3 regions of the Porticoccus litoralis genome follow, and region 1 is predicted to be linked to each of the others. Evidence: predicted binding sites of a transcription regulator. Region 1 holds the regulator's gene; each other region holds the start of a gene.
The links. The regulator FNR, encoded in region 1, switches genes on or off when oxygen is low (the NO sensors DNR and NnrR bind a similar motif). The targets are predictions, from matches to a motif close to TTGATNNNNATCAA.
Positions count from the first base shown of each region.

Region 2: Q8A57_RS02710 (bacteriohemerythrin) is a predicted target of FNR. The motif match lies at 2,325-2,338, and genes of this name have one in related genera.
Region 3: Q8A57_RS01065 (Yip1 family protein) is a predicted target of FNR. The motif match lies at 2,007-2,020, and genes of this name have one in related genera.

Region 1 is NZ_JAUUUU010000001.1:95,497-106,251, reverse strand. It holds gene Q8A57_RS00510 (class II fumarate hydratase) at 1-865, shown strand, start outside; gene Q8A57_RS00505 (YkvA family protein) at 879-1,313, opposite strand; gene argS (arginine--tRNA ligase) at 1,369-3,105, opposite strand; gene Q8A57_RS00495 (OadG family protein) at 3,277-3,510, shown strand; gene oadA (sodium-extruding oxaloacetate decarboxylase subunit alpha) at 3,557-5,326, shown strand; gene Q8A57_RS00485 (sodium ion-translocating decarboxylase subunit beta) at 5,386-6,555, shown strand; gene Q8A57_RS00480 (BolA family protein) at 6,577-6,891, shown strand; gene Q8A57_RS00475 (DUF4399 domain-containing protein) at 6,978-7,400, shown strand; gene Q8A57_RS00470 (OmpW/AlkL family protein) at 7,510-8,205, shown strand; gene fnr (fumarate/nitrate reduction transcriptional regulator Fnr) at 8,262-8,975, opposite strand; gene Q8A57_RS00460 (hypothetical protein) at 9,060-10,214, opposite strand; gene msrA (peptide-methionine (S)-S-oxide reductase MsrA) at 10,380-10,755, opposite strand, start outside.
Region 2 is NZ_JAUUUU010000001.1:522,838-533,592, reverse strand. It holds gene Q8A57_RS02715 (insulinase family protein) at 1-2,237, opposite strand, end outside; gene Q8A57_RS02710 (bacteriohemerythrin) at 2,395-2,835, shown strand; gene Q8A57_RS02705 (AEC family transporter) at 2,812-3,774, opposite strand; gene Q8A57_RS02700 (DMT family transporter) at 4,130-5,050, shown strand; gene Q8A57_RS02695 (SEFIR domain-containing protein) at 5,402-6,487, shown strand; gene Q8A57_RS02690 (macro domain-containing protein) at 6,568-7,044, opposite strand; gene Q8A57_RS02685 (hypothetical protein) at 7,294-7,578, shown strand; gene Q8A57_RS02680 (YgaP family membrane protein) at 7,654-7,848, opposite strand; gene Q8A57_RS02675 (DUF502 domain-containing protein) at 7,966-8,616, shown strand; gene Q8A57_RS02670 (hypothetical protein) at 8,634-9,032, shown strand; gene mnmC (bifunctional tRNA (5-methylaminomethyl-2-thiouridine)(34)-methyltransferase MnmD/FAD-dependent 5-carboxymethylaminomethyl-2-thiouridine(34) oxidoreductase MnmC) at 9,070-10,755, opposite strand, start outside.
Region 3 is NZ_JAUUUU010000001.1:203,749-214,503, reverse strand. It holds gene Q8A57_RS01080 (heavy metal translocating P-type ATPase) at 1-983, shown strand, start outside; gene ccoS (cbb3-type cytochrome oxidase assembly protein CcoS) at 1,020-1,235, shown strand; gene Q8A57_RS01070 (sulfite exporter TauE/SafE family protein) at 1,235-1,975, shown strand; gene Q8A57_RS01065 (Yip1 family protein) at 2,127-2,726, shown strand; gene gloA (lactoylglutathione lyase) at 2,852-3,235, shown strand; gene Q8A57_RS01055 (hypothetical protein) at 3,236-3,964, opposite strand; gene Q8A57_RS01050 (FTR1 family protein) at 3,971-4,780, opposite strand; gene Q8A57_RS01045 (cupredoxin domain-containing protein) at 4,800-5,147, opposite strand; gene Q8A57_RS01040 (ATP-binding protein) at 5,140-6,459, opposite strand; gene Q8A57_RS01035 (response regulator) at 6,456-7,115, opposite strand; gene Q8A57_RS01030 (tetratricopeptide repeat protein) at 7,125-7,781, opposite strand; gene Q8A57_RS01025 (SDR family oxidoreductase) at 7,804-8,604, opposite strand; gene Q8A57_RS01020 (TenA family transcriptional regulator) at 8,618-9,289, opposite strand; gene Q8A57_RS01015 (lipopolysaccharide kinase InaA family protein) at 9,268-9,999, opposite strand; gene Q8A57_RS01010 (class I SAM-dependent methyltransferase) at 9,947-10,735, opposite strand; gene Q8A57_RS01005 (AMP-binding protein) at 10,732-10,755, opposite strand, start outside.

The sequences.
Region 1 (10,755 bases):
AGCTGTCGAGTTTGAGGGCCTCTGGAAAGTGGGTCGCACACACCTGATGGATGCAGCACCGATGACACTGGGACAGGAGTTCGGTGGTTATGTCGCCCAGATTGAGGGAGTCATCGCCCAGCTAGAACGAGCCCGAGATGGGTTGTATTCGCTGGCGATTGGAGGCACTGCGGTTGGTACCGGACTGAACACCCCAGAGGGTTGGCAGGAAGCCGTCATAGGGCAGTTAAGACAGCTCTCAGGCCTGACGGTGACATCGGGGGACAACAAATTTGCTGCTCTGTCCAGTCACGGTCCTCTGTTGACGTTAAGTTCAGCGTTGCGCCTGTTTGCCTCTGAATTACTGGTCATTGGTAACAATTTGAGAATGTTGGCCAGCGGCCCAAGAGCCGGGCTGGGAGAACTCCAGCTACCCGCCAATGAGCCGGGCAGTTCGATTATGCCGGGTAAGGTCAACCCAACCCAAATCGAGTCAATCACCATGGTCGCCGTTCAAGTGATGGGCCTCGACAGTGCCGTGAACCTGGCCTGTACCCAAGGTCATCTGCAGTTGAATGTGTTCAAGCCGCTGATCATTCACAATGTTCTGCAAGCGATTGAGTTGCTGGCGGCCAGTTCCGGACATTTTGTTCGTCACTGCCTGGATGGCTTGACCTGCCATGAGCAACAGCTGGCTAATAATGTCGAATATTCACTGATGATTGTCACGGCACTGACGCCGACACTGGGTTATGACAAGGCAGCGGAAATTGCCAAGTATGCGCAGGCAAACAATCTCACCATTCGACAAGTCCTTGAGGAGCAGAAAATTCTTAGTGGCGAAGAGTTCGACCGCTTAATCAAACAGCATGTGTTGGTGGGCTAGGGGTGACCGGATGTTATTGGCTGGCTTCTTTTCTGGCTTCTTTTCTGGCTTCTTTTCTGGCTTCGTTTTGACCAAACCAGTGATTCACTTTTTCTCTGGCCCGCACCTTAACATCCTCATCAATGTAGTTACTGATGGTTGAGACGGCTGCCAGAATGGCTGCCAAATCATCGGTATAACCGGTGCCTGGGATAAAATCCGGAATAGTGTCGGTGGGAAGAATAAAATACGCCAGCGCACTGTAAACAGCGGCTTTCGCCCAGGTGGGTGTCTCAGGTCGGTGTGAAGCGTAGTAAAGCCAAAGGCTCTTTTCTACCAGCTCTTTACCTGCTGCTTTGGCAGCATGCTTCAGCTTGATCCAGAAATCTGTTCCTGAGTAGTGGTGTTTGGCGCCGACCTTTTTTAGTGATGTGCCTGTTTTGATGTTCATGGCTACAGGATTAGTCATGTACCGGAAAGAGTCAAAACCCTTTGGCGAACAATTGCCCGCAGCCTGGTCAGGTCTACATCTGCTCCATGACCTCAATGCCCAGTAAATCCAGTCCTCTGCACATGATGTCAGCGGTCAGGTGAGCAATAGCCAAACGGCTTTCACGGGTAGCTTCAGCGACATCCTCTTTGAGGATCGGGCAGTGTTCGTAGAACGCCATAAAATGGCTGGCCAGTTCATACAGGTAGTTACATAACACATGGGGGTGTGCTTCGCGGGCCAATTGATCGAGCACCTGGCCAAACTGCAACAGCTGCATGGAGAGCAACTTTTCATGGGGTGCCGCGATGCTGATTTGGCTGTTGATGGCGGCCTGTTCCAGTCCGGCACGACGGAAAATACTGCGTATTCGGGTATAGGCATACTGCAGGTAGGGGGCGGTATTGCCCTCAAAGCTCAGCATCGCATCCCAGTCAAAAATATAATCATTGGTGCGGGTTTTGCTGAGATCAGCATATTTCACTGCACCGATGCCGACTTTGCGGCCAATTGGCGCGATTTCCACGTCGGACAGCTGCGGATTCTTTTCTTTCACCAGCTTGCACGCCCGCTCCACGGCTTCCTGTAACAGGTCGGTGAGCTTTACCGTGCCGCCGCTGCGGGTTTTAAACGGTTTGCCGTCCTTGCCCATCATGGTGCCAAAAGGGTGGTGTTCCAGCGATACCTCATCAGCGACGAAGCCGGCTTTTTTGGCCAGTGTGAAGACCTGCTTCATGTGCAGGGATTGCCGGGCATCAATAAAGTAGAGGATACGATCGGCGTGCAATTGACGACTGCGAAAGCGCAGGGCGGCCAGGTCCGTCGTGGCATAGAGGTAGCCGCCACCAGACTTCTGAATAATCACTGGGCTGGGGTTGCCTTTTTTATCCGCCAGCTCTTCCAGAAAAACCACTTGGGCTCCCTGGTCTTCTACCGCCAGTTGTAGTCTCTGCAAATCGGCGACAACATTGGCCAGGTCGTCGTTATAGGCGCTTTCCGGGCGAATATCCGTATGCTTCAGGGTGACATTCAGGCACTCGTAAACAGCTTCGCTGTGGGCCACAGAAATATCGATAAACTGCTGCCATAACGCACGGCAGTGCTCGTCTCCCGACTGTAGTTTCACCACGTAGTTACGAGCTTTTTCCGCGAAGGCCGGGTCGTCGTCAAAGTGTTTTTTGGCCTGCTGATAAAATACTTCCAGGTCACCCAGTGCCAGTTCGGGCCTTTCACCTTCACCGAGGTGCTCCTCAAGCTCAGCGATCAGCATGCCAAACTGTGTACCCCAATCGCCCATGTGGTTCTGGCGGATTACCTGGTGGCCAAGAAACTCCAGTGTGCGGGCCACAGCATCACCGATGATGGTGCTACGCAGGTGCCCCACATGCATTTCCTTGGCGAGGTTGGGGGAAGAGTAATCGACGACAATGGTCTGGGCTGGTGGAATTTCTACCCCCAAGTATTGATCGTTACGCAGCTGTTGAAGCTGTGCCGATACAAATTCATTGGAGAGGTGGATGTTGATAAATCCCGGGCCCGCGATTTCCACGTTACCGGCAATCCCTGACAGGTCGAGGTGTTCAATAATCTGTGAGGCCAGTTCTCGGGGATTGGATTTAAGCTGCTTGGCCGCCGCCATGGCGCCGTTGGCCTGAAAGTCACCGAATTCAGGGCGTGTGCTGACAGTGATGTTAGCGGGGCAGGTGCTCGGAATTCCGGCTGCAGACATAGCAGCCAGGACCCGTTGTTCAAGCAGGGCTTTGATAGTCATAAGCAGAACAGACGTGATATCGAAAGGGAAAGCGCGATTGTAGTCTCCCAAACGTAAAATGCCAGTGCAGTTGCTATTATTGATGCAACAGGGCGCCGCCAGTATAGTCAGTTGATTGGCATTCCCGGCATTTCAGTTGTGGGAAACTGCCGCCAGGATCAGGGGTAATGGATGAATGAGCCACTTTTGCAAGAAGGGTTGAGCCTGTTGCTCTACGGGATGGGAACAGTCATTGTTTTTTTGACCTTGCTGGTTGCTGTCACGGTCTTAATGTCGACGCTGATCAAACACTTTTCTCCAACCGTTGACGAGCCACAGGCTTTAACACAACAGAATGTCAGCGCAGTGGATGAACGGGTGCTGGCCATCATTCAGCAGGCCATTAATCAGCATCGTCGACACTGACACCATGTCAACATCTGAAAAACAGTATTACTGAGGGCCGGTTTTCATGTCAGAGCAATCGAAGCCGTTGGGCATCACAGAACTGGTATTAAGGGATGCACATCAGTCGTTATTTGCTACGCGTCTGCGTATTGACGATATGCTGCCTATTGCTGAAAAGCTTGATCGAGTTGGCTTCTGGTCACTGGAGACCTGGGGTGGGGCTACCTTTGATGCCTGTATACGCTACTTGGGGGAAGATCCCTGGGATCGACTTCGAGAGCTGAAACGGGCGATGCCCAATACCCCTCAACAGATGCTACTTCGTGGTCAGAATATTCTCGGTTATCGCCATTATGCTGATGATGTGGTGGAAAAATTTGTTGAGAGGGCAGCGTTCAACGGAATAGATGTGTTCCGTGTGTTTGATGCCATGAACGACTTGCGCAACCTGACAACCGCTGTCGGTGCTGTGAAGCAACAGGGCAAACACGCCCAGGGGACTATTTCCTACACGGTCAGTCCGGTGCATACACTAGATCACTGGGTCGATATGGGGCGGGCGATTGAAGATATGGGTGCAGATTCTATCTGTATCAAGGATATGGCCGGCTTGTTGAAGCCCTATGTGGGGCTTCAGTTGGTCACCCGACTCAAGCAAAGTTGCGATATCCCTATCCACCTGCACTGTCATGCCACCACCGGCCTGTCCACGGCGACCATTGTTAAATGCGTGGAAGCTGGGGTAGATAATGTCGACACAGCCATTTCCTCGATGTCGATGACCTATGGGCATTCACCCACAGAATCTATTGTTGAAATTTTTAACGGCACCATGAGGCAGACGGGCATCGATATTCGGGAGCTGGAAGAAATCGCAGCTTATTTCAGGCAGGTGCGAAAGAAATATGCGTCTTTTGAAGGATCCCTGCGTGGGGTGGATTCACGCATCCTGCTGGCCCAGGTACCTGGCGGCATGCTCACCAATATGGAGAGCCAGCTGCGCGAACAGGGTGCAGAGGATCGATTTGATGAGGTTTTACAGGAAATCCCCCGTGTCAGGGAGGACTTGGGATATATCCCACTGGTAACGCCTACGTCGCAGATTGTCGGCAGTCAGGCAGTGATTAACGTCCTCAGTGGTGAACGTTACAAAACCATATCCAAGGAAACCTGTGGTGTATTGCGGGGTGAATACGGGGCCACGCCAGCAGCCGTGAATGTGGAGTTACAGGCACGCGTTCTGGATGGCGATGACCCGATCACCTGCCGCCCGGCAGATCTGCTATCTCCAGAGCTAGACAATCTGACCAGTGAGTTACTAGTTGCAGTAGAAGAGAGCAACACAGAGATTGTTGAGGGTGAACGCCGGGTGGAAGATGTGCTGATCTATGCCCTGTTTCCCCAGGCAGGCCTGCGGTTTTTACAAAACAGGGGGGATCCCGAAGCCTTTGAACTAGAGCTGACCGAAGCTACCGGAAAGCAAAAAGCCTGTGAGGGCGAAGCCACCTATACCGTCACTCTGGAAGGTGTGAGTTATACCGTGGTTGTTGCTGAGGGTGGCGATATATCGGGCATTGTACCTGTCGGCCATGCTGGCGATATGTCTGGTGGTGGACAGACCGCCGATCTGGTCAAGGCTCCATTGGCTGGTGCCATCATTCGGGTACTGGTTTCTCCGGGGCAGCAGGTTGCGAGCGGGGAAGCATTACTGGTGCTGGAAGCAATGAAAATGGAGACTACGGTCAGTGCCACCCGGGATGGCGTGGTTGCCGAAGTGTTGGTAAAAGCTGGTGACTCCGTGGCTGTCGGTGACTGTCTTGTTACCCTCGCGTGAATGGTGTTGCGTGTTAAGCGTTGTTGAGTTGCAACCTCTGGTTTCCGGGAAACATTGAGATGGAACGATTAAACAACTTGTGGCTGGATTCTGGGGTTGGCCAACTGTCCCCGGGGCAGGGCATCATGATACTGGTGGGGCTGTTATTGCTTTACTTGGCCATTCGGCGGGGGTTTGAGCCACTGTTACTGGTGCCAATCGGTTTTGGTACAGTGCTGGTCAATATTCCCGGAGCGGGCTTTGATACAGCGCCTGTTTATGATGCCCTCGGGCATATGCAACAACCCGGTGGATTGTTGTACTACATCTACGAAGCGGGTATTGCCACCGGTATTTTTCCATTACTGATTTTCATGGGCGTGGGGGCGATGACGGACTTCGGTCCCATGTTGGCTAACCCAAAAACGTTGTTTTTGGGGGCGGCAGCCCAGGTTGGTATTTTTGCCACGGTATTGGGTGCCATCGGCCTCAGTCACTTTGGGGTTCTCGAGTTTAGCCTGAGGGATGCGGCATCCATCGGCATTATCGGCGGGGCGGACGGACCGACGGCCATTTACGTAACGAGCCTGTTATCGCCAGATTTATTGGGAGCCATCGCTGTGGCGGCCTATTCCTACATGGCGCTGGTACCCATCATTCAACCGCCCATTATGAAACTGCTCACTACGAAAAAAGAACGCGCCATCCGCATGGAGCAGCTCCGTCCCGTTTCCCAGCGTGAAAAAATCATTTTTCCGCTGATCCTACTGATCCTGGTAGCCCTGCTGCTACCCAGCGCCGCGCCGCTGTTGGGTATGTTCTGTCTGGGGAACCTGATGCGGGAGTGTGGTGTGGTGGCACGCCTCAGTGATACTGCCCAGAATGCCCTGATCAACACGGTGACGATCTTTCTGGGGTTGGGGGTAGGCTCGAAGATGAGTGCTGAAAAATTCCTCAATGCGGAAACCCTGGGGATTCTGCTGTTGGGAATTGTTGCTTTTGCCATTGGTACGGCAGCGGGTGTGCTTATGGCCAAGGTGATGAATCTGTTGAGCAAACATCCCATCAACCCCCTGATCGGTTCAGCAGGTGTGTCAGCCGTACCCATGGCTGCGCGGGTTTCCAATAAAATGGGATTGCAATCAGATCCGCACAATTACCTGCTGATGCATGCCATGGGTCCTAATGTGGCAGGGGTTATCGGCTCTGCAGTAGCCGCCGGTGTTATGATCACGCTAGTAGGCGGTTAAGGTTGTACAAAAGAGGTAACGATGAGCGTTAAGCAAACGATTGAAGACAAAATACAGCGGGCACTTAGCCCGGATCATCTTGAGGTGATCAATGAGAGCCATATGCATTCCGTGCCACCCAATTCCGAAACCCATTTCAAGCTGGTGATTGTCACCAGTGCTTTTGAGGGACAGAGACAAGTGCAGCGTCACCAACAGGTCTATCGCCTGCTGGGTGATGAGTTGGACGCGGGGGTTCACGCTCTGGCATTGCATACTTACTTACCTGGTGAATGGGCTGCACGTGCCCAGGCGCCTGATTCACCCCAGTGCCTGGGGGGTGGCAAGTCAGGCTGATATGCCTTTTCCCTGACAAGCTGATCAGGCGAAAATTCTTGTGTAAAGTAGTGAGCAATAATCAATACAACAATCTGAGGAAAACCATGAAATTTGTCAAAACACTCATGATAACTGCGGCAATTGCCGTATCTCCGCTGCTGATGGCCGGTGAAACTCCCGCGCCTGAGGCTGCCAAGGCTTATATTATTTCACCAGCCGACGGGGCAACGGTCACCAGTCCGGTTACCGTGCAATTTGGTCTCAGTGGCATTGGTGTGGCACCAGCGGGCGTTGAAAAAGCTAAAACCGGTCACCACCACCTATTGATTGATGTGGCAGAGCTGCCGGCAATGGATAGCCCGATACCGGCCGATGATCATCACAAGCATTTTGGGGGTGGGCAGACCGAGGTGACTATTGAGTTGGCTCCGGGTAAACATACACTGCAGCTGCTTCTTGGAGACCATCACCATATCCCCCACAACCCCCCAGTGTTGTCGGAACTGGTGACAATCACTGTCAATTGATCTAGCTCAATTGGGTGGCCTCATTTACTTAATCCAGATCAAGTTCGGTAAGTACCCAAGCTGATTTACTACTCCCATGTTTTAGGTGTTACCCCACGGGAGAAAGTAAATGAAAAAGCAAAAAGTATTATCACTGGCCATTAATACAGTTTTGGCGGGCTCTTTGTTGATGGGAGCAACAGCGGCCATGGCTTATGAGCCGGGCGATTTTATTGTGCGTGCTGGTGCAGCTAACGTTGATCCAAATGATGATAGCGATGCTCTCAAGCTTGACGGTGCAACATTACCTGGCACAGAGGTTGAAGTTGATGATGATACTCAGCTGGGTATTACCTTCACTTATATGCTTACCGATCATTTGGGTCTTGGCCTCTTGGCGGCTACCCCCTTTGAGCACGACATCAAAGCTGACCTCACAGGCATAGGTGCCGGCAAAGTGGATGCGGGCTCAACTAAGCACCTGCCACCAACATTGACCCTGCAGTACTTCCCGATGGCGTCTGATTCTAAATTCCAGCCCTACATCGGTGCCGGTATCAACTACACCAATTTCTTTGATGAAGAAGTGGATAGTGAACTCGAAACTCTTTTGGGCCACGGAAGCATGGAATTGGATGCTTCCTGGGGGTTAGCTTTCCAAGCAGGTATGGATTATATGATTAATGAACATTGGTTGATTAACGCCAGTGTTTGGTATCTTGATATCGATACTGATGCCAAAATCGATACTGCTGCTGGTGTAGTTAAGACCGAGGTGGATATCGATCCTTGGGTTTATATGATTGGTGTTGGTTACAAATTTTAAGTCAGTCTTGTAGACAAAAAAAGCCGGGCAGATGCCCGGCTTTTTTGTTGAAGTATTCAGTTGGCAAGCTGCCTCAGTTTTTCCAGATCAAGTACTTCAATTTCTTTCTTGTCCACCAGTAGCATGTCCTGTTTCTGGAAACGGCCAAACACCCGGCTAACCGTTTCGACGGTCAGGCCAAGGTAGTTACCGATGTCCGCTCGCGACATAGGGAGACGGAAGCGTGTAGGGGATAGCTTGCGACGCAGATTGCGGTTGGAAATACTAATCAACAGCGTTGCCACACGCTCTTCGGCGCTGTTTTTGCTGAGCAGGGTGATCAGGTGCTGGTCGTTGGTGATTTCCATGCTCATTAGTTGGAAAAAATGTCGTTGCAGGGTAGGAATGGCGATACTCAACTCTTGCAGCCGATTAAAGGGAATCTCACAGACAGATGATGTTTCCATGGCGGTGGCAGAGTTGGTATAGCGATTTTGACCGATGCCGTCCATACCGAAAATTTCACCAGGAAGATGGAAGCCGGTGACTTGTTCAACACCATCATTGCTAACGGTATAGCTTTTGATAGAGCCGCTGCGCACTGCATAAACAGAGCGGAACTCTTCGCCAGCCCTGTATATGTGATTGTCGCGTTGAAGTGGACGGCCGCGCTGAACAATTTCATCGAGGCGCTCTACTTCCTTTGCTTGAAGGGCTAATGGCAAACAGAGAGCATTCATGCGGCAATCGCCACAATTTACTTCACTATTGTGTGGGCACTTTGCATCCATGGAAATGATCACGTGTGGTATTAGCCAGGGATTATATAGCTGATTACCCTATAGGTCATCTGGATGAAAGTTTGAGGGGTTGTCTCAGAGGCTCTGTAGTTCCTGGCAGAATTGTGTCAGATGGTTCAGGCCGTTTTCCGCCAGTATCAGGGCATTTTTATGCCGGTTTAACCAAGCCAGTTTCTCCGCTTTTGCTATTACCTCGTGGATGTTTTCAGAAATCCTGGCTGTAGCCGTGATGGATTGTTCGGGCAGACAGTGATAGCAAAGGAGCTGGTCAACCAGTTTCCAAGCTAGGGTCTTTTCATGGCCTTCAGCGTAGGAGGCGCTGAAACTGATGGGGAGCTGATTGTTGCGAATGGCATCGCGGTATTGGTGTGATGACAAGTGGTTCTGATAATAACCACTACCCAGTTTTCCTAAAGCATCAACCCCGACACCCAGCCAGTCGCCCAATTGACGTTGGCATAAACCCCAAGGTGTATATTGCAGGTCTGATTGTTTCTTAAGCGATAACAGCATGTGATCAGCAGGAACAAAAAAACGGTCCCCCAATAGGTGATATCCCTGAACACTGAAATGATCTGCAAGTGATGCCAGTGTTACAGAACCGTCCATCTCATCGAGGCCCTGTATTTCAATCATGCGTGGAAGATGGGTTATCAGCGTATCGAGCCAGCAGATGAGAGTATCCGGGTCAGTATTTGCGATATCGATTCGGTAACGACACTCCTGGAAATCATATTCATCGATGAGTGACAGAATCTGTGAGATTTTCTGCTTTTTGGGTGGCAGGGATGTATTCAGGGAAAAGGTCAGATGGTTGAAACGCAGACCCTTCATCAAGGCAAGATTGCCCGGAGTAATATCGCTTGGCTGGCACTCAAACCCATATTCTTCTGAGCCGCCTGGCTCTCTGGAAAAAAGCTGGTGAGTATAAAAAGCCAGTTCGGCTAGTTCGCCAGCTTTCATGGTCAACAGCGGTTTGCCGCGAAACCATATTTTTGTCAGACGTCGATGCTGGAAATGTTTTGCGTAAAAACCAATCTCACGAGTGAGCAAGTCGACATAGTCAGGATAGGGCTCATTGGGGAAAAATAGATTCAGGGCAATAGGGCTGGCAAAGGGGTGGTCATCAAACAACTTTCCTTGGGCGCAGGTAAGCAATGGCTTAAATACCTCTGCTTCCATTGGCGAGTGAGCGTGGAAGGCGCCAGTTGAGTTTTCATTGCTGTACATGTTCCCTTGCCCGTGATGTTTCTGCGGGGATTGGGTAACACTAACCCCAGCTCGCGGATTGACAGTTGATATGCGTCAAACCGGTGTGGAATTTCAGCCCTGGCTAATTCGGCAGGTGCCAGTTTTTTATACAAGCCTGTCTTCAGGGAAATAGGCAAAGCGTCATTAATTGGATGAAAATGGAAGCGTTGCTCCTTTCCATAATTGCTTAAGACGAACATCGCGACCACAGCCATTCCTGTAGTAGTGGTATTTCAGCGGGTTCTTCATGTAGTAATCCTGATGGTAACTTTCCGCAGGGAAAAACGTTTTCACGGGTAGTATTCGGGTAACGATGTCCTTGTTGAACAGGTAGCTATCGGTCAGTGCCTGTTTGGATGCTCTTGCGGCCTTTTCTTGCGCTTCGTTGAGATAAAAGATAGCGCTTAAATACTGGCTGCCGCGGTCACAGAACTGACCTTTGCTATTCAGCGGATCAATATTCGTCCAGAAGGTTACCAATAACTGCTGGTAAGTGATCATTTCTGGATCGTAAGTGACT
Region 2 (10,755 bases), 430 kb from region 1:
ACCAGCAGGTATTGCCTGGGTGCGTTCAGTATTAATTGATGAATCTCTACCAGTTGCTGGGCCAGCCTCTCCAGTTCGCCCGAGTCAGCCAGAGCGGCATCCAGTTGTTTGATATATTGGATGCCTGCCAGTCCGCCCCAGTGATGGGTGAGCCGTGCTCCCGGGCTGATGCCGCTGGATGCTGCCGTCATGGCGAGGCTGTGACCGTTGCCGGTGACACTGCTTTCCCGGCGGGCGCGTGTTTGGGCAATCAGTTCGCGGATACGGGATAGTTCGTCAAAATGCACGCTTTCCAGTGTCGCCTGCATCAGTTCGCTCAATTCCCCGTGGTTGTTACTCAGCCCCTTGGCGGACAGGGTCATAAAGCCCGACAGGTGCTGCACATCATCGGGTTTACCGCGAACACTCGCATAGGCATTAATGCTGCCACACACCCGTGACTGCCACAGCTGGGTGCCCAAATAATCCTTGTCGCCCACGCCCAACTCGGTGAGGCTCTGGCAGTAAATGGGCAGTAAATCCAACTGCTCATTACTAAAAGTCGGCAGCGACAGAATGACCTGCTGGTACACCAACCCATTGGTGCCAGCGCTGTAGCGGGTCAGAGGCAGGGGACTGGTTTGTCGATCTGTAGCCGACACATAGGCCATTTCCGGGGGAACGTCTTCCAGACCTACCTTGGGCAAAATGGATTCGTCGTCCTTTCTTTCTTGCCGCTGTTTCAGGGCCTCGGCACGCGCCACGACCGCCTGCTTACCCTCTGCATCAAGTTTGTTCTTGATGGCCGCCAGCTTTTCAGCTTCCAGCGCTTCCCGTTGCGCTGACAGTTGCGTATCGGGAGACATGGTGAGACGCACCCGATGCAAATTGTCCAGTAACAGCCGACGGGTGAGCTGTTTGATGTATTCCGGGTCCTGAATATTGGCGCGCAGTTTCTCCAGTACCGGGTCCAGGTTCAGCAGGGCGATAGGGTCACCCCGATGGGTGGCACTGGTCAGGGATGTGAGGATCAGTTGCAGGCCGTAGGGGTAGCTGTCGCCGCCAATTTCCCGCTGCTGCAGTTCCAGTTGATGCAAAGAGGCTTCCAGTTGCTCCTGGGGTATACCGTTTTCAGTAACTTCCCGCAAAACGTCCAGCACCAGCTTTTCGAGGTCGTCGGCACGGTTGCTTTCGCTGCCCTCAATACCACACAGGAAACAAAGCTCCCGCTGGGAATCATCCAATCCGCACATGGGGGAGGGGGAGGTGCCGAGAGAAGTGGTTTCCAGGGCTCTCTGCAAAGGGGAAGCACTGTTATCCAGTAGCACACTGCACAGCAGGTGCGCTTCCATGCTGGCCTCCAGATCGGTAGCTTTGCCCAGCAGCCAGCCCATGACAATATGGGTTTTCTCGTCGGCGCTGCCTTCCTCGTTAAAGGCATAGGGCTGCTCTACGGTGAGGGGTTCCCGGTAACGCTGTTCATCGGGAACAGCAATATGCACGTCGAGCTTGTCGAACCGGCTCAACGCCTTGGCTTCAAAGCTTTCCTGTAACTCTGCCGCCGGAATATCCCCAAAGGTCATGAAAATAGCGTTGGACGGGTGGTAGTGGGTTTTATAAAAACTTTTCAGTTGCTCGTAGGTCAGGTCGGGAATACAGGCCGGATCACCACCACTGTTGTAGTGATAGGTGGTGGTGGGATACAAGTATTCGCACATGGTATGCCACAGGGTGGAAGAGACCGAACTCATGGCCCCCTTCATCTCGTTGTAGACCACGCCCTTGTAGACCAGTGGTGAGTCGGGGTTTTCCGGCTCGGCAAATTCCACCCGGTGGCCTTCCTGGCAGAAGTCCAGCTCATCCAGACGGGAGAAGAACACTGCGTCCAGGTAGACATCGAGCAGGTTGTTGAAATCCTTACGGTTCTGGCTGGCGAACGGATAGGCGGTCCAGTCGGAACTGGTAAAGGCGTTCATAAAGGTGTTGAGGGAGCGCCGAATCATCATAAAAAACGGGTCGCGCACCGGGTATTTCTCGCTGCCACAGAGTGCCGTGTGTTCGAGAATATGGGCGACACCGGTTGAGTCATGGGGCACCGTGCGCAAGGCCACCAGAAACACGTTTTCCGGGTTGTCGGTGCTGATATGGATGTGTTGGGCGCCGGTTTTGCGATGGCGGTATTCCGCCACATCAATGTTTAGTGACTCCACACGCTCGCTGCGCAGAAATTCGAAGGCAGGGTGTGCCTGTGCACTCATAGAAGACCTCAATCGGGTGTTTGGGTAAAAAAGTTATTCTACCTTTGGGCTGGAAGGTTAGCCATGTTACAGGGAATGCAATCCGAGTTGATTTTCATCATCTCGAGACACCCCGTTTTCGTGTAGGTTGAAACTCCAACGTTGGAGGGTGCTTGCTATGCTCGATCATCACAACATTCCCAAAGTAGACCTTTCTTTCCTGAATCGCGACCATCAGGAAGCTCTGGATATCAGTAACCACCTGGAAATCTTGCTCAGCGAGGGTTCGCCTCTGGACCATGCCGAGAAAATAGAGCGGGAGTTTGCCAAATTACTGGACCACCACATCGTGCATTTTGAACATGAAGACCGGGAAATGGAGAAATACGGTTTTCCCGCTTACGAATTGCATGTGGCCGAGCACCGTCATGTGCTTGAAGACATGGGTAAAGAACTGGGGTATTGGCGAAGTCACCGGGATGTGGCGCGGCTGAAAGACTACCTGCTCACGGAATTCCCGCGTTGGTTGATGAATCACCTGGTCAACATGGATACCGTTAGCGCTACTTACATCAGCCGTGTTCGCCACAATGACCTAGACCAGGCCAAGGGCTTTTAGTGCCAGAAGCCCGCTGGTAACGGTAAGGATGCCGAGTAGTGTCGACAAGACCACCATATTGGCGGCCAGCTCGCCGTTGCCGCCCATGGCCCGCACCTGAATAAAACTCGCCACGGCGGTGGGTGAGGATGTCAGGAAAAACAGAATTCCCATCGCCATTCCCTCAACGCCCAGCCAGGCAGCAGTGCTAACAATCAGCACCGGCATTGCCACCAGCTTCAGCAGCGCAGCACCCAATGTACTGGCCCCGGAGTGGGACAACGCACTCAGGTTCATGGAAGCACCGATGCACAGCAGCGCCAGCGGCAATGTCATCTGAGCAAAATAATTGCCGGTATCCTCCAGCAATTTCGGCAGCGGCAGACCGCTGAACTTCATCATAAAGCCCAGCGCAATACTGATTAGCAGTGGGTTGCGCAGAGTATTCCGCAACATGCGTCGCAGTGGTGATTGGCCGTCGTCACTCTGCAGCGGGTTCAGTGCCACGACCGCCAGCACGTTGTAGAGCACCGTCAACAGGGCGATGGGCACTGCTGCTGTCGCCAGCCCCACCTGACCGTAGGCGTTGTTGCAAAAGGCCAGGCCGATGACGGCCAGATTGCCGCGAAAAGCCCCCTGCACAAAAATGCCTTGTTCCGCACTGGTGCTGGTCAGCCACTTGCCCACTGGCCAGGACAGGCCAAACAGCAACAGAGTTAGTGGCACCGCCACCAGCAGTGGCAGCCCCATATCAAAATTACTGAGATCGGCCCGGTAAATACTCAGGAACAACACCACCGGCAGGCCGACGTTGAACACCAGGTTGGATGCGGGTTTGACAAATTCGTGTGGCACCTGGCCGATGCGTTTCAGGAACAGTCCCAGCAGCACCACCAGAAAAATAGGGCCGGTAATGGAGAGGGCAAAGGCGAGCAGGGCAATGGGGGAGGATTCGTTCATAACATCGGGTTGAAAAAACAGGTCGCTATCATACCAGCCCGCCCGGTTGGACAGTATGTCTGGTTTATTACCACGCCAACGTTATTTTTTGGCATTTTCGCTTGTCCGCTCAGGAGTTGTGCGGGTATAGTTTCACGACATTAACTCAACCAATGACAATTTTTATGTGTCTGTTTTTCGCCAAACCAGTTGTGGCCATGCCAGTGCAAGCAATGCGCTGGATGCGACCCTGTGCGGCGGAAAAATGAGTTAGTAGAACTTTTATTTTTTCAAAGGCCGCAGATAACCCCTCTGCGGCCTTTTTCGTTGTTGGCCCCAGATTGAGGAATAGCGGCACGTATTCGGGAGAATACCCATGCGGGTACAACTAGCCTATTTACTGGTGATCATGATCTGGGCCACCACACCACTGTCAATCAAACTGGGCGGGCAATCCTTCAGCCCCATGGCGGGCCTCAGCCTGCGGATTCTGCTCGCCGTTCTGGTGGGCAGTGTCATCTGCACCATCGGCGGTTACGCCGGTCTGAATATTCGCCGCCACTGGAAACTCTATGCCGCGGCCTCCCTGGGTATTTTTCCTAACATGGCACTGATCTACGTGGCGGCGGACTACATTTCCTCCGGCCTGATCTCGCTGATGTTTGGTCTTGCGCCATTTTTCACGGCGGTGCTCACACGCCCAATTCTGGGGGAAAGCGTCCTGCAGCCCCGCAAGTTGTTGGCCATCGCGCTAGCCGTGGTCGGCCTGGTGTTCATTTTTTATGATCGCGCCAGAATGGGGGAGCACGGCGCCATCGGCATCGGGCTGATGTTGCTGTCCAATGTCGTGTTTTCCTCCAGTTCTCTGCTGATAAAAAAGCTCAATAAAACCATGACCGTGCCGCCGATGGAGCAGGCCCTGGGGTCCATGGCATTTTCACTGCCGGGGTTGCTGATTACTTGGGTGGCCATTACTGGTGTCGGCCCCATCCATTACACGCCAATAGGGTTGGCATCCCTGTTGTACCTGTCACTGTTTGCCTCACTGGTGGGCTTTGCTGCCTATTACTACATCCTCAACCACATGGCGGTAGAAACCGTGTCGCTGATACCGCTGATCACCCCGATTCTGGCGATGCTGCTCGGCGTCTGGGCGGTGGATGAAGTCGTCACCCTGACCATGCTGGCGGGGGCGGGGCTGATTCTGGTGGCGCTGGTGATTCACCAGAAGTTGTGGGTGTTATTGGCGAGGGGCAAAAAACCGCAAGCAGATAATGAGCAGGCTGTGGAGCACTGAGCGGGCATCCGGCATGGCGCACAATCAGGGACTTTTGTAGCGGCGGGAGTTATGGCTTAATCGTTGGCAGACCAAAGGAATGGTGACACTCCTCCTTGAAAAAAGACCAGTGGAAGGCCTGTTCACCATTCCCATCTTTTTTTGGTCACACAGTAAATATTTGCCCTGATAATTGATTAGCCAATAGAGCTGAAAAACACTTATTCTATTTTAATCAATGGGTTATATTTTTTTGGGTTGCCCCGATAACTTGTTATCAAGGCGCCCCGATAATAATGATTATGAGGCCGAAGGCCTCATAAACAGACTGTTAAGTGTCTAGTCTGCTATATAAGTAATCTGGGATAGAAAATGACAAAAAAGGTATTTATTAGTTACGCGCACGAGTCTGAGCAGCTCTCGGATTCTGTTTTATCTCTATCTAATTATCTGCGCAGCAAAGGCATTGATTCAGAAATTGACCAATATGAAGAAGCTCCCCAGGAAGGGTGGCCCAAATGGATGGCGAGACAAATCCAGCAAGCCGATTACGTATTGGTTGTTTGCTCTGAGTTGTTATATAAAAGAGCAAATGATCATTCAGGGGATGAGAGCGGCCTTGGCGTAAAATGGGAAACAACTTTAATTCTTCAGCACCTGTATACTCTAAATTCAAAAAACGACAAATACATTCCAATCATAGCGAATAATGCCGATACAAAGCATATTCCTCTTCCTTTGCAACCATATACATATTATCAATTCAATAACCAAGAAAGCTTAGAAAAATTAAAGAATAGAATATTGGGTCTTTCAAAATCAAAAAGACCAGATTTGGGTACAGAGCCGGAAGTTGAAGCATCCATAAAACCTCTTGACCCTAAAGAAAGAAAATCAATGTTTTTTAGTAGCATAATAGACGTTGATTTGTGGAATAAGGCGAAGTGGAGAGGGATGGCATTTGTAAGCGATCCAAGCTTGCAAGCTGCTCCTATTGCGGGGTTTGTATTCGAAGATGATGCTGCTGGAGAAGAAATATTTTCATCATTAAAAAAACAGTTTGGTGATGTAGATAGTGAAGATGAAATCAGACTTAGTTTTATTGGAGAAATATCTGATAAAGCCCCTTTAGACTATAAGGTTCACATTGGATCTGAGTGGCAGGCAATCGTAAACAAAATGGAATCGGCAGGTTTAAACCCACATGAATCGCTTTTTGTGGGGGTTACTCGTATACATGAAATGAATCCTCCAGTAGGCTCTAAAAACCTTGAAGTATTCAAACATGCCTATAACTATTTTAAGAAATACTACATCACAAATATCAAAGTAATAGATGGGCAACTGCAACCTGAGTTTCATAATCTTATAGAAAAGAAGAAAGTGCATTTTAGAACCAAATCGGATGTTATAAAAAACCCGAATGATGAAGATATTGTCGTATTTGGTCGTGAATAAAGCACTTAACAAGCGGCTGCTAGGGACTGCATTATGCTGCGCTCCATGCAGCCCCAGAGCCGAGCGTTAATAGCTACCTATCAAGCCACTTCCCCAGCCACATATGTCTCATAAACCTCAATCGCCGCACCACAGTCGCCCAGGTGATTCTCAATCAGGGGTTTGACGTCATCCCAGTCGAGTCCGCCAACACCGGTCGCCAGCTTGGGTAGGGCGACACTGGTCACACCCTCCTTTTCGATTTCCTGGCGCAGTGCGCGCAGACTGTGATTGACATGGGGCAGACTGGATTTGCCCGGCTTTTCGCCGTGGCCGTAGGCGGCTTCTTGGGTCAGCAGCGCGGCAATGCGCGTGCCGCTTGCTCCGGCCCATACCCAGATATCCCCTGATTTTGGGTGGCTAACCTGGCAGAAATGGCGAAAGTCCTTGTACATGGCAGGCCACTGTTCTCTGAGGGAAAGCGCCAGCCCCTGACCAAAATTGTCATTGGGTGCCACGCTGTGGACAATCAGTTGTGCTTTGCTCTGAAGGATGTCGCCTTTTACGTAATTGATCATTCATTTACTCCTGGTTGATGGTTCTCTCTTTTCATAGTGCGCTTCCCCAACAGCGACCTTATTGACCTGGATCAGCCGCGCCTATTAGTACAGGGTCACGAGTTCAGACGAAGGCATCAGAGTGTTTTTTCCCCACATGGTAAATGTTGTATTCTGGCGGCCTCCCTGAAAGGTGGTGTCACTGGCTGAGGCCTATTGCCCGCTTGATAGGGTATGGTCAGGGCGCTGATAGTTGAGAAGGTTCAAACAATGGTTCCACCCACACCGGAGCAGCCGGCGGAAGATTCTGCTGAAGCCAAAGATAAAAAATATAACGAGCTGCTGGAGAGCTTCTTAAACGATGAGAAGAATGCCGCGCTTGCCAAGCACCCGGAGTTACGCGCTGCTTACAAGGCTCAGGAAGTTTACGAAATCTATTTTCTGAAGGGCGCTACGGACGAAGTGGGCCTGGTCGAACTGAAAAAGAAGATTGCCCAGAAAATTGTGGGTGAGCTGGTTTACGGTAAAGGATCAGACGAACCGGGAAAGAAATAGAAAAAATAAAGGAAGGCGGTATTGCCCGGCGGGCGACCCTTTCCTTCCCTTATCTGGATTGTTGTTTCGCTACTTTTACCCTTTCTTCATTGGGCAGGTGCTTAGCCCAAGTATGGAATAGAGCGGACAATTGCTGATCAGGCCGGTTGCCAGAGGCACGATACCAATCCAGCCCCAGGGTGTTTGCGGGCCCACAAATACCAGTGCAATTAACACCAGTCCGGCCACAATGCGAATGACTCGGTCGACAGTTCCGACATTGGTTTTCATGTTGTGCTCTCCATTTTTGTGCGCCCAGTGTAGATGTGCTGAGGCAATTCTGATTTGATAGACATCAACTCCGCCGTGTTTCTCCGGCCCCGCCGATATCTGTTTTGAGGATAGACCATGCAACGTGTTCGATCATTTCTTACCCTGACAATTCTGGGTGGGTTGATGGTAGTGCTCCCCATCGCGCTGCTGGCGATGATCTTCGTGTGGTTGTTTGGGGTGATTTCCGATCTCATCAGTCCGCTCACCGGGCTGTTGCAGCAGGAAACGGCGCTGAACGAGTTTGTTGCCTTCCTGGCGGTGCTGGGGATTATTCTTGGCGCCTGTTTCGTGGTGGGGCTGCTGATCAAAACCCGCCTCGGTGGCTGGATGCACGGCCATCTGGATGGCTGGCTGGCGAAGCTGGCACCGGGTTATCGCACTATTCGTGAAATTGTTTCCCAATTGCTGGGAGGTGGCAGCGAGGACAGCCTGCTCAAGGGACAGGCGGCACTGGCAAAAATTTTTGGCCCGGATTCGCCGACCACCGTCACCGCCATTGTTACCAGTCGTCACCCCGATGGCGCTTTTACGGTGTTTGTGCCCACTGCACCAATTCCGACCTCTGGTCTGACTTATCATTTGCCGGAGAACTGTGTGCAGTTGTTGCCTCATGTGACGGTGGAAGAGGCCATGCGCACCATCATCTCTTGCGGCTCCGGCTCGGCTGAAATGCTTGAGAAAAATAAACGCGAAGCTAAGAAAAGGCTGGCGGACTACGAAGAGTAAAAATCAAGGAGGAATTCGTGAAGAAAATATTGTTATGTGTCTTGTTTCTCTCTTTAGGTAGTACAGATTTATATGCTGAAGATACATTAGAGAGCTTAAAAAGTTATGGATATAGACTCTCAGAATCAACTGAAAATGGAGCTGTTAGGTTTGTTTCTGTAATAAAGACAACAGAATTTCCACTAAGGGCTTATAAATTAACTTTTAGGACTGCCTTGACAGAATTAATGTCTTTGCCAAATGCGGATAAAGATCAGAAAGCATTTATTGCTAACCGAGCAAGGACAGAGCTATGGGAGACAAAATTTTGTACTCTAGAATTGGTCTCATTAATGAAAATAAACCAAATCGATTTGGTTTCAGGTGATTTGACCAACCCAGAAGGTAAAACGCAAAGTCTTGCTGTCTGTATGTGATAAACACAATATTTGGCGAGATTGAAATTTGCTAGGGTTATAGTCGACCCCTTTTCATATCCCGAATAATAAACCGTCCCGGATGCACTGCCTGTCGCAATGGCAGTGACAGGGGTGGAACCTCCCGGCAAATCTCACTGGCAATTAATTCCGCGCACAGCGGGGCATAGCTCATGCCTCGGGAGCCGTGGCCACAATTCAGGTATAGCCCCGGCCAGGCCGGGCTTGCAACGGGAATGTGGGAGCGGGCGTTTTTGCGCAGCAGTGAATAGCTTTCCAGGAATTCCTCAAATTTCGGTGCTGGCCCTGCAATGGGCAGGTAATCCGGTGTGGTGCAGCGGAAGGCGGCGCGGCCATCAAGTTGTTCGGGGTTTACGGATGTAAACAGTGCCGCTGCTGTGGCATCGGTTCTTGCCAATTGCTGCAAATTTGTTTGGTGGTCCTCGGTGCGGACGTCGCTACTGGTCTCGCCGATATTGTAGGTGGCGCCCAGAGTATGGGTGCCGTTATTGGCGGGAGCCAAATAGCCCTCGCCGCAGATAACGGTTTTCAGGTTTCGGCTATCTGCCGTGGCGGGCAGGCAGCTGATCTGGCCACGAATCTGTTTTAACGGTAGGTGGCTGGTCTGCTCGAAGCGGTTGCTGTGGTATGCAGTGGCGATAATTGTTACCGGCGCCTCTGCCACTGGGTTATCAGCTTCATCCAGCGCCCGCCAGCATTCATCTACATAGATAAGGCGTTCAATGTGCGCGGTGCGCCGTTCAATCAGCGGGTGTTGTGCCAGTGACTCACAGGCCTCGGGTGGGTTGATCCAGCCCAGTTGCGGGAAAAACAGCCCCGTTTCGGCGCTGAGGTCTATTCCTGCTACATCGCTCAAGGCTGTGCCCTTGACCAACTGGACCAGTTGAGGGGGGAACTGCGTGGCAATTTCCTGAAATGTTTGCCGGTCCCGGTCTGTTTCCGGCAGCACCAGCACCCCGCAACGGCTGCCGCCATTGTTCAGAAATTGTTGGTGATAGCGGCTGGCATGGAGCAGTGCCATCAGGCCGAATTGCGCCAGGGGGGAGTGCTTGTTGGACAGTTTGGGGTAAATGATCCCTTGGGGATTACCGGAGCCCTCTTGTGCCAGCTCATCGTGGCGTTCAATCAGGGTGACGGCAATACCACGTTCCGCCAAAGCTCTTGCCGTTGCACAGCCTGCGATACCACCGCCCAGCACCAGAGCGGATTTCGGGCGTTTGAATTGGGGTGCCAGATACCAGGGTGGCTGGTGTTTGGCGTTGTAGGTCGCTGGTAGCCAATCTTTCTCTGTTGCTGACTCGCTGATGGGTTCGTCCATTTGCCCGCAGAGCATGTCCCGCTTGTGGCCGAAGCCCTGCACTTTCTGTACCTCGAAACCGACTGCCTGCAAACCGCGGCGCACGATTCCCGCAGCGGTAAAGGTACTGAAGGTGGTGCCGGGTCCGCTCAAATCGGCGATGGCCTGAAACAGTTCGTCGCTCCACATGGCCGGGTTTTTTGCCGGGGCGAAACCATCCAGAAACCAGGCGTCGATGCGCGGGTTGCCAGCTCGTCGAAACAATGGGTGGTCAGTGCCTTTGAGACTGGTGAACATCTCCCCGGCATCGCCATATAACAGGGTCAGGACGATGCGCTGGTCTGCCAGGTAAAGGCGATGGATGCCTGCCACCGGGGGTGGGTATTGTTCAGTCAGCTCGGCGGC
Region 3 (10,755 bases), 110 kb from region 1:
TGAGTCGAGGACAAGTGTTAGAAGTGCTCTCAACAGCCGATGAACTGGTGTTTGATAAAACGGGTACATTGACGCTGGGCAATATGAGTATCGCAGGGGTTGTAACACTGGCGGATCAACCCGAATCCAAAATACTGAGCCTGGCAGCCACGCTAGAGCAGGGCTCCAGGCACCCGATTGCCAGGGCTTTTACTGGCATTGATACCATTCCTGACGTCAGCAAGGTCTCCCAGCAGGTGGGTGCGGGGGTTGCCGCTGCCATTCAGGGGGTCAGTTACGCCATTGGACAGCCGCAATTTGTCGCTGAAAAGATGGGGTTTGCTGTCCCGAAGCTGACTGAAACATGCTCTGGTCAGATTCCACTGTTGTTGGGTGAAGAGGGTCGCCCACTGGGCTGGATCCTCTTGCAGGATCAGATGCGTAACGGGGCGCGAGAAGCTATCTCGCAATTACAGCAGTTAAAAGTTGGGGTAACGCTGCTCAGTGGTGATCGCCAACAGGCCGTTTCGGAGATGGCAAAAAATTTGTCGGTGAATGCCTATCGGGGCGAAATGCAGCCCCAACAAAAACTGGCCTGGGTGAATGAGTGTCAGCAGCAGGGACACCGAGTGTTGATGGTGGGGGACGGTATTAATGATGTTCCGGTACTAAGTGGCGCTGATGCATCGGTTGCTCTGGGAGACGCCAGTGATTTTGCGCGCATCCATGCAGACAGTATTCTGCTTTCAGGTAACCTTGAGACTATGCCGTTGGCCATTCGACTGGCACGGCGAACCCGTGGCGTGATACGTCAGAATCTTGGATGGGCGTTAATCTATAATCTGTTGGCACTGCCATTGGCGGCTTGTGGGTATATTCCACCGTGGGCGGCAGCTATTGGTATGTCGTTGAGCTCTTTGATTGTGGTGGTCAATGCCTTGCGACTAAGTCGCACGGCTAAATCAGAGTCTGTGGTGTCGGCTGAAATGCCACAATACACTTAATATTAATTTTATAAAAATGAAGTAATCTATTGTTATATGGAAAGTTTATATCTTCTCATACCTGTTTCTTTGATCTTTTGTGCGCTGGCGGTCTGGTTATACTTCTGGGCAGTTAACAGTGGACAGTACGATGATCTCGAGGGCGAGGCAGATCGTATTCTGTTCGAGGAAAGCGATGTGCAACCCGAAAATAATGAGGGTGAAGAGACCGTTCCAAACTCCGAGACTGACAAAAAAGGAGACGCACCCTGATGTCCGATATCGGTGATATGTCTGTCCTTGCCATGTTTGTGATCGGACTTATGGGGGCCGGCCACTGTGTTGGCATGTGCGGTGGCATCGTTGCTGCGCTCGGTTTTGCCACTGAGGGCAAGGGGCGGCGCTGGCCAATTCTGTTGAGCTATAACCTGGGAAGAATCCTGTCCTACAGTGTGGCAGGAGGTCTGGTGGGGCTACTGGGTTTATTTGGTAGGGAATATCTGTTTCTCGGGCCCTGGCTGCGGGGTTTATCCGGTGTGTTGTTAATCCTGATGGGCTTGTATCTGGCGGACTGGTGGCGAGTGCTATCCTGGTTAGAGCGAGGCGGACAGTATATCTGGCGTTATTTGCAGCCTCTTGGTAATGGCCTGTTTCGGGTCACTGGCGTCGGTAGGGGATTTTTGTTCGGTATGCTCTGGGGATGGTTGCCCTGCGGCCTGGTTTATTCGGCATTGGCCTTTGCCGCCGCTACTGCTGAACCGCTATCCGGGGCGTTGGCGATGGCCGCTTTTGGGGTGGGGACCCTGCCGGCCATGTTGGCCGGGGGTTTCTTCTCCGCCCAGCTTCAGCAGTGGTTACAAGGTAGAGTGCTACGGTCACTAATGGCCCTGGTGCTGATTCTCTTTGGTGCGTGGATAGTGTGGAGCGCGGTGGCCCATGCGCACCATCAGCCAGTAGAGGCAGCATCCGAGAAAGGCATTTCTAATGCTAATCATCAGCATATGCACCACTAAAACTCGAATACCATAATTGCCTGTGGGTTAGTTGACTTTGATCAATTCATGGGTTTGACTTCGGGAGTATAAGAGTGGGTACTTCAAGGGTAAAAAGTAGTTCCCATAACCTGTTATTAACCAACAGCAAAAATACAAACACGGGGATATTATGTTAGGACACATTGTTGGATTGCTTTACGATCCGCAGACTGAATGGAAAAAAATCGGTGCTCTGCCTGAGGAAACCCTCAAGCGCATGAGTATCTACTTCATTTTTTTGGGTATGGTGCCGGCCATTGGTTTTTATATTGGCACCACACAGTTCGGCTGGACCATTATCGGCGATGAACCGGTGCGAATTACCGAAGCCAGCGCCATTCCATTGGTGGTCCTGTTCTACTTTGCCCTGATGGGGGCTTTGATCTTTATCGGCTGGATGATTGGCTGGATGTCAAAGACCTATAACGCTGAAACCAATTCTTTCAAAGGATTTGTGTTCATGGGGCTGTGTTGCAGCCCGGTGTTCCTGGCCGGCATCTTTGCGGTTTATCCTATCTGGTGGTTTGACCTGCTTCTGGCTACAGCGGCCTGCAGTTACGCCATTAGGCTCATGTACCTGGGTATTCCCGATGTCATGCATGTTCCGGAAGATCAGGGCTTCCTGTACGCCAGTGCCATCTTTGCCATGGCGCTGGTCTATGTAGTGGTGGTGCTGGTAGCCACCGTACTGCTGTGGGAATATGTCGCCGCGCCGGTGTTTACTAACTAACATTGATGATGAACTGTGAAGAAGCCGGGCAATCGCCCGGCTTTTTTGTTGCCGGGTGTTTGTATTGTGGTGTGGCCATTGGTTAGAGTGAAGGCATAGCGGTAACAGTGCTTGGGAGACTGAAAATGCGTTTATTACACACCATGTTGCGAGTGGGTGATCTGGAAAAATCAATCGCTTTCTACCGGGATGTGCTGGGTATGCAGTTACTGCGTCGCAATGACTACCCCGAAGGGAGATTTACTCTGGCTTTCCTGGGTTACGGTGGGGAAGCAGAGAATACCGTGCTGGAGTTGACCCATAACTGGGATACCGAACACTATGACCTGGGTAATGGCTATGGGCATATTGCCATTGGCGTCGATGATGTCTATGCAGCTTGTGAGCGAATCCGTGCATCCGGTGGCAAAGTGGTGCGCGAACCGGGTCCGATGAAGCACGGTTCCACAGTGCTGGCCTTCGTGGAAGACCCGGACGGCTACAAGGTTGAGCTGTTGTCTGAAGACTGATCAGAATTCGTATTCCAGCAGCGCCCGGAAGGTGTTGTTGGCGCTGTCTTCATCGAGCCCGAAAATCAAGCCTATTTCCCAGTGCAGGTTGCGGCGGATGCCAGCCTTCAGGTCACCCATAAGCACTGGTCCAAGTGCCTTCGTGTCCTGTCCGGCATAAAACTCAACGGCGGGTTCCAGCCATCGGGATAGCCGATAGCGGGTTTGTAAGCCCAGGGAGGTTTCGATTTCATCGTCGATATCCGAGCCCCACTCCTGGCTGACCAGGAAGTTGGCGGTACCGCTCCAGCGCCCCCATTCCTTTTCCACCAGTACGCCGGTAGAGAACTCCCAGATACTTTCGTTGGATTCCTTTTCAAGCTCAAATAGCAGGCCCCAGTCCGCCCAGAATTCACCCTGTTCAGTGAGCTGCCATTTAGCTTCGAGCTCATAGGCTTCCAGCTTGAAACCAGTGTCTTCTGACTGTTCCCCGGTCAGGTAGATTTCACCAAACCAGCGATCACCAAAGGCGCGCCCGTAAGAAAAGCGGTGTAGTTGCAGGTTATCTTCCTGTCCAGGCTGGTCATCCTGGTAGATGGCCCGCCACTCCAATTCCTGCTCGAGGGCATCTACATAGGGGTGGTAAATTTTGTCAACGGAGTTGCCGTCAGCAATTGCCAGACCGGAGAACACCAGAAGGACAAAGGGTGCATAACCTGAACTCGGGAGGCGAATGGCAGGAAATATCATTGGCAGTCAATCCTCCTTTCTGTCTGCCAGCAGGGGCTGGCGTTTGAGATGTCGCTGTCGGCTGCCAAGCCAGGCCATCAAAGCCACAAGAATGATGCCTGCAGCATAAGCTACGCCCTGAAGTACGGAAGGCGTTGCTTCATAACCGACAAGTGCATATAGCAAATGACCGGGTATGGAGTTTTCCGGCAACCAGTGGCCACTGTCCCAAAGGATTGCAGTAGGAGGCAGCCAGTCGGCCTGTGTGAGCAGCAGTGTCGCCTGAGAAGACATATTCCCGGCAATCAGGGCCAGTAGTAGCAGACAACAGGACGTTATCCAGCACCGTGGCAGCCAGAACAGGCTGTAATAGAGGAGTATGCCCACGCTGATGCCAATGCCCGCGCCAATGCCCGCACCCGTCAAGGTCGGCTGTAGGTGCGATGGCTGGCTTAACACTCCTTCGATATAGATAAATACCTCCGCACCTTCCCGTGTCAGGGAAAATGCCACACTGGCCACCATGCAGATGGTTACTAACCGTTGTCGCCCCGGTGACCGATCGCCGGACATGGAAAATGCAAATAGGGCCAGTAGCAGTGTGATTGCGTACTGCATACTGGCGTTGACGACTTCCTGGCCCACGTAATCAAACCATTCGGACACGTTGGCCATGTTTAGGGAGAGCAGCAGTGATCCAGCAAAGCCAGCGCTGAGTGCTGTGAGCAGCCAGTAAGGCCTCCTTTCATCTAGGCGACTGAAGACCATCAGCACACTTACCAGCAGCGCCGCTTCGAGAATTTCCTGGAGTATCAGAACTACCGAATTCAAGAACATGGAATATCTGCCTCAATATTCATGGGGTCACCACCACTTTTCCCTGTGCGGTTTTAGGGTAAAACTCCCCGAAAAATGGGTATTCCCCTTGAGGCAATGGGCCAATAAAGATGACGGTCTTGCGGTTACCGGGAATGACTTTTTCCCGGTTCAGTTCATAGCTCTCGAATTCTTCCGGTGTAGGGTCTTCATTGATCACCAGCAGCTTGACCTTGGTATCTGCGGGAATTTCCAGAGTCTCGGGGAAAAATAGATGATCTTTGATCCTCAGCTCGATCACTGGTGTACCTGCCATGGAAGTTTGGGCCAGCAGGATACACAGGGTTGCCAGTGCGAAGCGTAAGTAGTACCTGATGATTCTAGTCATGGCTGTCTGGTGTCCGGGGAAACAGAATAATGAACGCCGTTCCTGTGTCAAAACTGGATGGTGCGATGCTGGTGCGTGCGTTGTGCAGGTCTGCAATGTGTTTGACAATGGTAAGCCCGAGGCCACAACCCTGAACAGCAGCCACGTCCTTAATATGACTTAGGCGCTGAAAGCGCTCGAACACCTTGCTGTAATCCGTGGGTGAAATACCCGGACCGGAATCTTCAACTTTCAGGCAAATGTGGCCACCGACAGCCTCTGTCGTGACCCGAATCTGCCCGCCAGGTGGGGTGTATTTGTTGGCATTGCTGAGCAGGTTTTGCAACAGCGTGGTGAGGGCAAACGGGTCTCCCTCTACAAAACAGTTATCACCTTCCAGTTCCAGTAGTTGATTGCATTTTTCAAAATCATGGTGCTGGTTGGCAATGACTTCCTGTGCCAGTTCGTAAAGGTTGAGGCGAGTCATTTGATGGGAAAACTCTTCCGGCGTCGAACGATACAGGGATAGGAGTTGCTCCACCAAGTGCTGCATCCGTTCAACGCCGGCCTCCAACTGGGCAAAGGCTTCATTACCCTGAGGGACTTCCTCCCGCAGGTTGTGCAGCTGTACCTTGAGGGCACTGATGGGGGTGCGCAACTCGTGTGCAGCATCGGCGGTGAAACGCTTTTCCCGGTCCAGTGCACTGCCGAGGCGGCGCATCAGGGCATTAATGGAGTGGTTGACCTGTTTAAGCTCGCTTTTCAGATCCGGTATGGCTATGGGGGTGAGGTCATTGGCTTGCTTGTTTTTCAGTTGTTCGGAAAGATCCCGCAACGGCTTCAGGCCCCGGCTCACAATCAGCCAGATCAGCAGGCCGGCCAAAGGAATGCCCAGCAGGATGGGTAGCACGGCCTGAGTGATCACGCTTTCCGCGAGCATGTAGCGCAAGTCACTGCGCTCTGCGACGATGATCCAGTTGTTGTGGTTGTCGTCGTAGAAAACCAATGTTCGCCAGCGATAGCCGTTGAAATTTGCGTGATCAAATCCGGGCAGCAACTCGATAATCGGTTTGCGCAGGCTGGGTGATGAGGTGGCAATCAGCTGGTTGTTATGCCACACCTGGTAGGCCAGGTTGTTTTGAGGGCTGGGAGGTGTCTGTATCTGCTCAGTATGCAGGTTGGCAATCAGTTTGGCGGTCTGATAGAGCTGGTTGTCAAACAGTTGCTCCGCTTCCCTCAGGCTGGCCTGGTAACCCTGCAGGGCAGCGACAAAATTGAACAGGGTAAGGATTGCCAATATAGAGGCAATCAGGAACAGCCTGATGGAGCTCACGGCGGTGCGACCTTATAACCGACACCGCGAACTGTTTTGATGAAGTCAGAACCCAGTTTTTTTCTCAGGTGATGGATATGAACTTCCAGGGCATTGCTGCAAACCTCTTCCCCCCAGCTGTAGAGTCGGGTTTCCAGGGTACTCCGGGTGAGTACTTTACCGGCATTCTCCATCAGGCTTTTTAGCAACATGTATTCCTTGCGGGAAAGCTCCTGGGGTTGCTCGCGAAAAAATACTTCCTGATTGCTGGTATCGAGCGCTACTTCGCCAATCTGGATAAGATTGGATTTGACCGTGCCGAGGCGGCGTTCCAATACTCTGAGCCGAGCCAGTAACTCGGTCATTTCGAAAGGCTTGGCCAGGTAATCGTCGGCGCCACTGTCAAGCCCGGCGACCTTGTCATCGACGGAGTCCCGGGCTGTCAGCAGCAATACCGGCAGGGTCTGCAGCTTGTCTCGAATCTTCTGTAGTACCTTCAGGCCATCCATATCAGGAAGACCCAGGTCGAGGATGATGATATCCGGGGGTTCGGTGACAATCACATGAAGACAGGCATCGCCGGTCTCCACATGATTGACGGAATAGCCCTGCTTGCGGAGTGCAGTTTGCAGCCCCTGGGCCAGGGGCCTGTCATCTTCAACCAGCAGAACTTGCATTAGCCAGGATTAGTCCTTGAGTTTTTTCTCTACGGTGGCCAGGGCTGCATCGATCTCCAGTTGACGCCCCTTGTCGGCCAGAGGGCGGTTGGGGCGGGGAGGAGCATTTTTGGCGTTGAGAAGATAGGTTTTGGCTTCAGAGTACCGTTTCTTCGAGATCAGATAGTCACCGAAAAAGTAGTTGCTATCAATACCGTTGGGGTTGATGGACAACGCTTTTTGCAGCAACTCTTCGGCCTTCTTGTCGTCGCCAAAACCGATAGGCCAGCCGGGTACATTGAAATACAGGGTGCCGAGACTGGTGTAGGCAGAACCATCCAGAGCATCCGCGTTGATTTTCATGGCCGCTTCCAGGTCAGCCTTGGAAGACTTGGCCAGACCCAGCGCGCCGAGACCGCCTTTGGCTCCTGCGTGGGTGGACTTGATAATGCCGCGCCAGATCAATGGTTCGGCTTGATCCGGGTAACTGGCTACCACCTTGTCAGCATCACTGGTCAGTGTTTCAAAGGCGGATAACTGAGCTTTGCCGTTCATTTCGTAATTCACCTTTGCCCAACGGTGTTGCAGGTTGGAAATATCCTCGGTGATACCCGCCCAGGCCGGGGTGGCAGACAGGGTAAGCAGGGTCACAGCAGCTGCCATCAGAGTTGAAAAACGTGACTTCATGGTAAGGCTCTCCATCTGGTATTCATTTTGTCTCGAGCTGGTGCTCTGTGTACTTTCTGATTACGGGAATTTTTTTGACCAGAGCGCTGTGGACGATGCCGGGAAACAGGGCATTGATTCGCACAAACAGCTTTTCCGGCCATCCCATGTAGTGTTGCTGGCGGTTTGATGTCACCAGTTCCACCAGTGCATCGGCCACCCGCTGGGGTGAGTCGGTTTTATTGCCGAGGGCCTGATTCAGGTCGTTGACAGCCGTCGAGTTCAGACTGGTATCGGTGGCCCTGGGGGCCAGGTAAAACACCTTTATGGGCGTATCCGCCAGTTCCCGGCACAGCGCTTCGGAAAAACCCCTCAGGCCAAATTTGCTGGCACAGTAACTGGCAAAACCTGGGTGGCCGATACTGCCGAATGTGGAGCCGACATTGATGATGGCGGCTTCTTCACGGGTTTTCAGCAGCGGTATCAGGCGGCGTGTCAGCAGCATGGGTGACAGCAGATTGGTGGTGATGATCTGCTCAATGGTGGCGTCTGACTGGTATTCAAAAAAGCTGAAATCCAGCGTGCCTGCCAGATTAATAAGCAGGTTGATACCCCCGGATTCCTGGCAGTGGGTGGCAATCAGCTGTCGGCCCTCATCACTGGAAATGTCTGCTGTGATGGCCCGGTGTTGCCCTGGTAGTTCTTCCAACAGGGTGTTCAGACTGTCCGTACGGCGCCCCACCAGTAAGAGATGCGCGCCCTGGCGTGCCAGAGTTTTAGCCACTGTACGACCGATACCGCCTGAAGCTCCGGTGAGCAGCACGGTTTTATTCTGTAGTTTCATAGAGATGAAGACCTCAGGCGGCCAGGGGAATTCCGTGCCCATCGGAGAGCGAACGGAAAATATCGCCATATAGTCGGTAGAACATGTTGGCGGAATGAATGATCTGCGCCTGTTCTTCTGGAGATTCGATACGGTTCATCAGGTTCTCAAAAAACTTCACATGATCCTGATCCAGAGAGCCGTGGGAATAAAGGTACGAGAATGCTTTCTTGGGAAGGTTCAGCGTTTCCCTGATCTTATCTGCAGCATTTTCAGCGATGCTGACACTGGTGCCTTCCAGTACCTGAACCATGCCAAAAAAGCCGAGGGGATTGATGCGCGTCACCGTGTCGTAGGCGTAGGCGACCATCAGCTCGGTTTCCGGGTGTGGCGTGCTGTGTCGGGCCGCTTCCTTGTCGTAACCACAGGCAGCAATATCATTGAGAATCCATTCCTGGTGGCCGACTTCCTCCTCGATGTATTCCGCCACGGCATCTCTCAGCCACTCCTTGTCTTCTGGCAAGCGCGACCCCACTGCCATGAGCAATGGAGTGGTGTGTTTGACATGGTGGTATGCCTGCTCGAGAAAACCAATGTATTCGTCCAGGGTGATATTTCCCGCCAATGCCTTTTGAATGATAGGCGCGCTTAGCAGATGCTGTCGCGCTGACAGAGTTTGTTCGTTCAGTGTGTTAAAGAAAGCCATTTTTTGTCTGTACCTGACTTGAGGTTGATATGTTGTGTATAGGCCTCCACAAAGGAGTGCCAGTGAGGGCCATCCAATCCCGGCATGTGTCTACACATTTGCCGAACATCCCGTTCAGAAGCACGGGCCACCGAAAGTCGGCGACGGCACTTTTCGAGATCGATGAGGGCGATATCCACATCAGTGTTTTCACCGGGCTTGATCCGGAAGAACACGTGTTTGTCGTACAGGCAGCCATGCTGCCAGCGTTGGTTGTGTAGTTTGGCCAGGGTTTCCGCCAGCCATCGATAGACGGCATCCAGCACACGGTCCTTGATGGGTCCATCTGGCTCATTGTTGTACCAGTCCTGGACACATTCGTAACCAGCCAGGTCCCGTGTAACCAGAACAGCCTGTGCTTCGCCATTTTCCATGCGGTTATCGCAGTAGATCACTTCCGGGGTCACGACTCCCAGCTGTTCGCAGATACCTAGGCGGTGGGCTTCGCGAACAATCGTGGGGCAGCCAAACGGGTAGCGCAGAGTGCGGCAGATATGTCCCACCTGTTTTTTGACAAAAAAGGTATCGCCGTTCACTTCGCAGCGCATGACGCCGCTTTCGCCGCCGCGACGTTTATTTGGTTCTTCAACCCAGGTTCCGTTCATGTGCCACCAGTCGTCAAAGTTGTTGGTGGCCGGGTTGCTGTGAGGAGCAGGGGAAAGGGTTTTCATTATTATTTGCCTTTCTTATTATGTACATGCGCCACATAGCATAACCCATGAGGAAATCGCGGTGGTTGATAATCTCAAAGCCGGCGGCATCAAATTCTGATTCGATTTCCTTTCTGGCAACGATAAACCGGTTCTGGTTAGCGTGATCTCCTGACAATTTGCCGCGCTTTGCTTCCAGCTTTTTGCGCCGCCATGATTTGTAGTTGCCATCCACCCAGAGCGACACTACCACCGTATCCCGGGTGACGCGGTGAAATTCCCTGAGAATAGCCAGTCGATGCTCTGGCGAGGCGACATGATGCAGTAGTCGCATACAGAAAATGTTGTCTACGGAAGCATCGGGCATATCAATGGCAAAGGCAGAGGTTCTGAAGGGGATGACCCGCTCTGCCAGGTGTTCCGGCTGGTGAGCCAGGGCCACCTGTAGCATATCCCCTGAGTTGTCAGCGGCATAAATCTGCCGGTGAATGTTTTCCGCCAGCATGGGCCAGAACCTGCCCGCTCCGCAGGGAAGGTCCAGCACTGTGTCCGGGTTGCCCGCATCTTCGAGGCATTGACGGGCAAGACGCTGTTCCCGCCAGTTGGATAAACGGCGTGACAGGGACTCGTGGTGTTTGTCGAAATATTGCTGAGCATGAACCCGGTCGTATTTCTCGGAAAATGCCAGGGACGGGGGTACGTCGTTGGTCGCCGCCCGGGAAGTGGTCCTGTCGAGGTATGCGGCGGATGTAGTCATGCGCTGAGCTCCTCCACCCC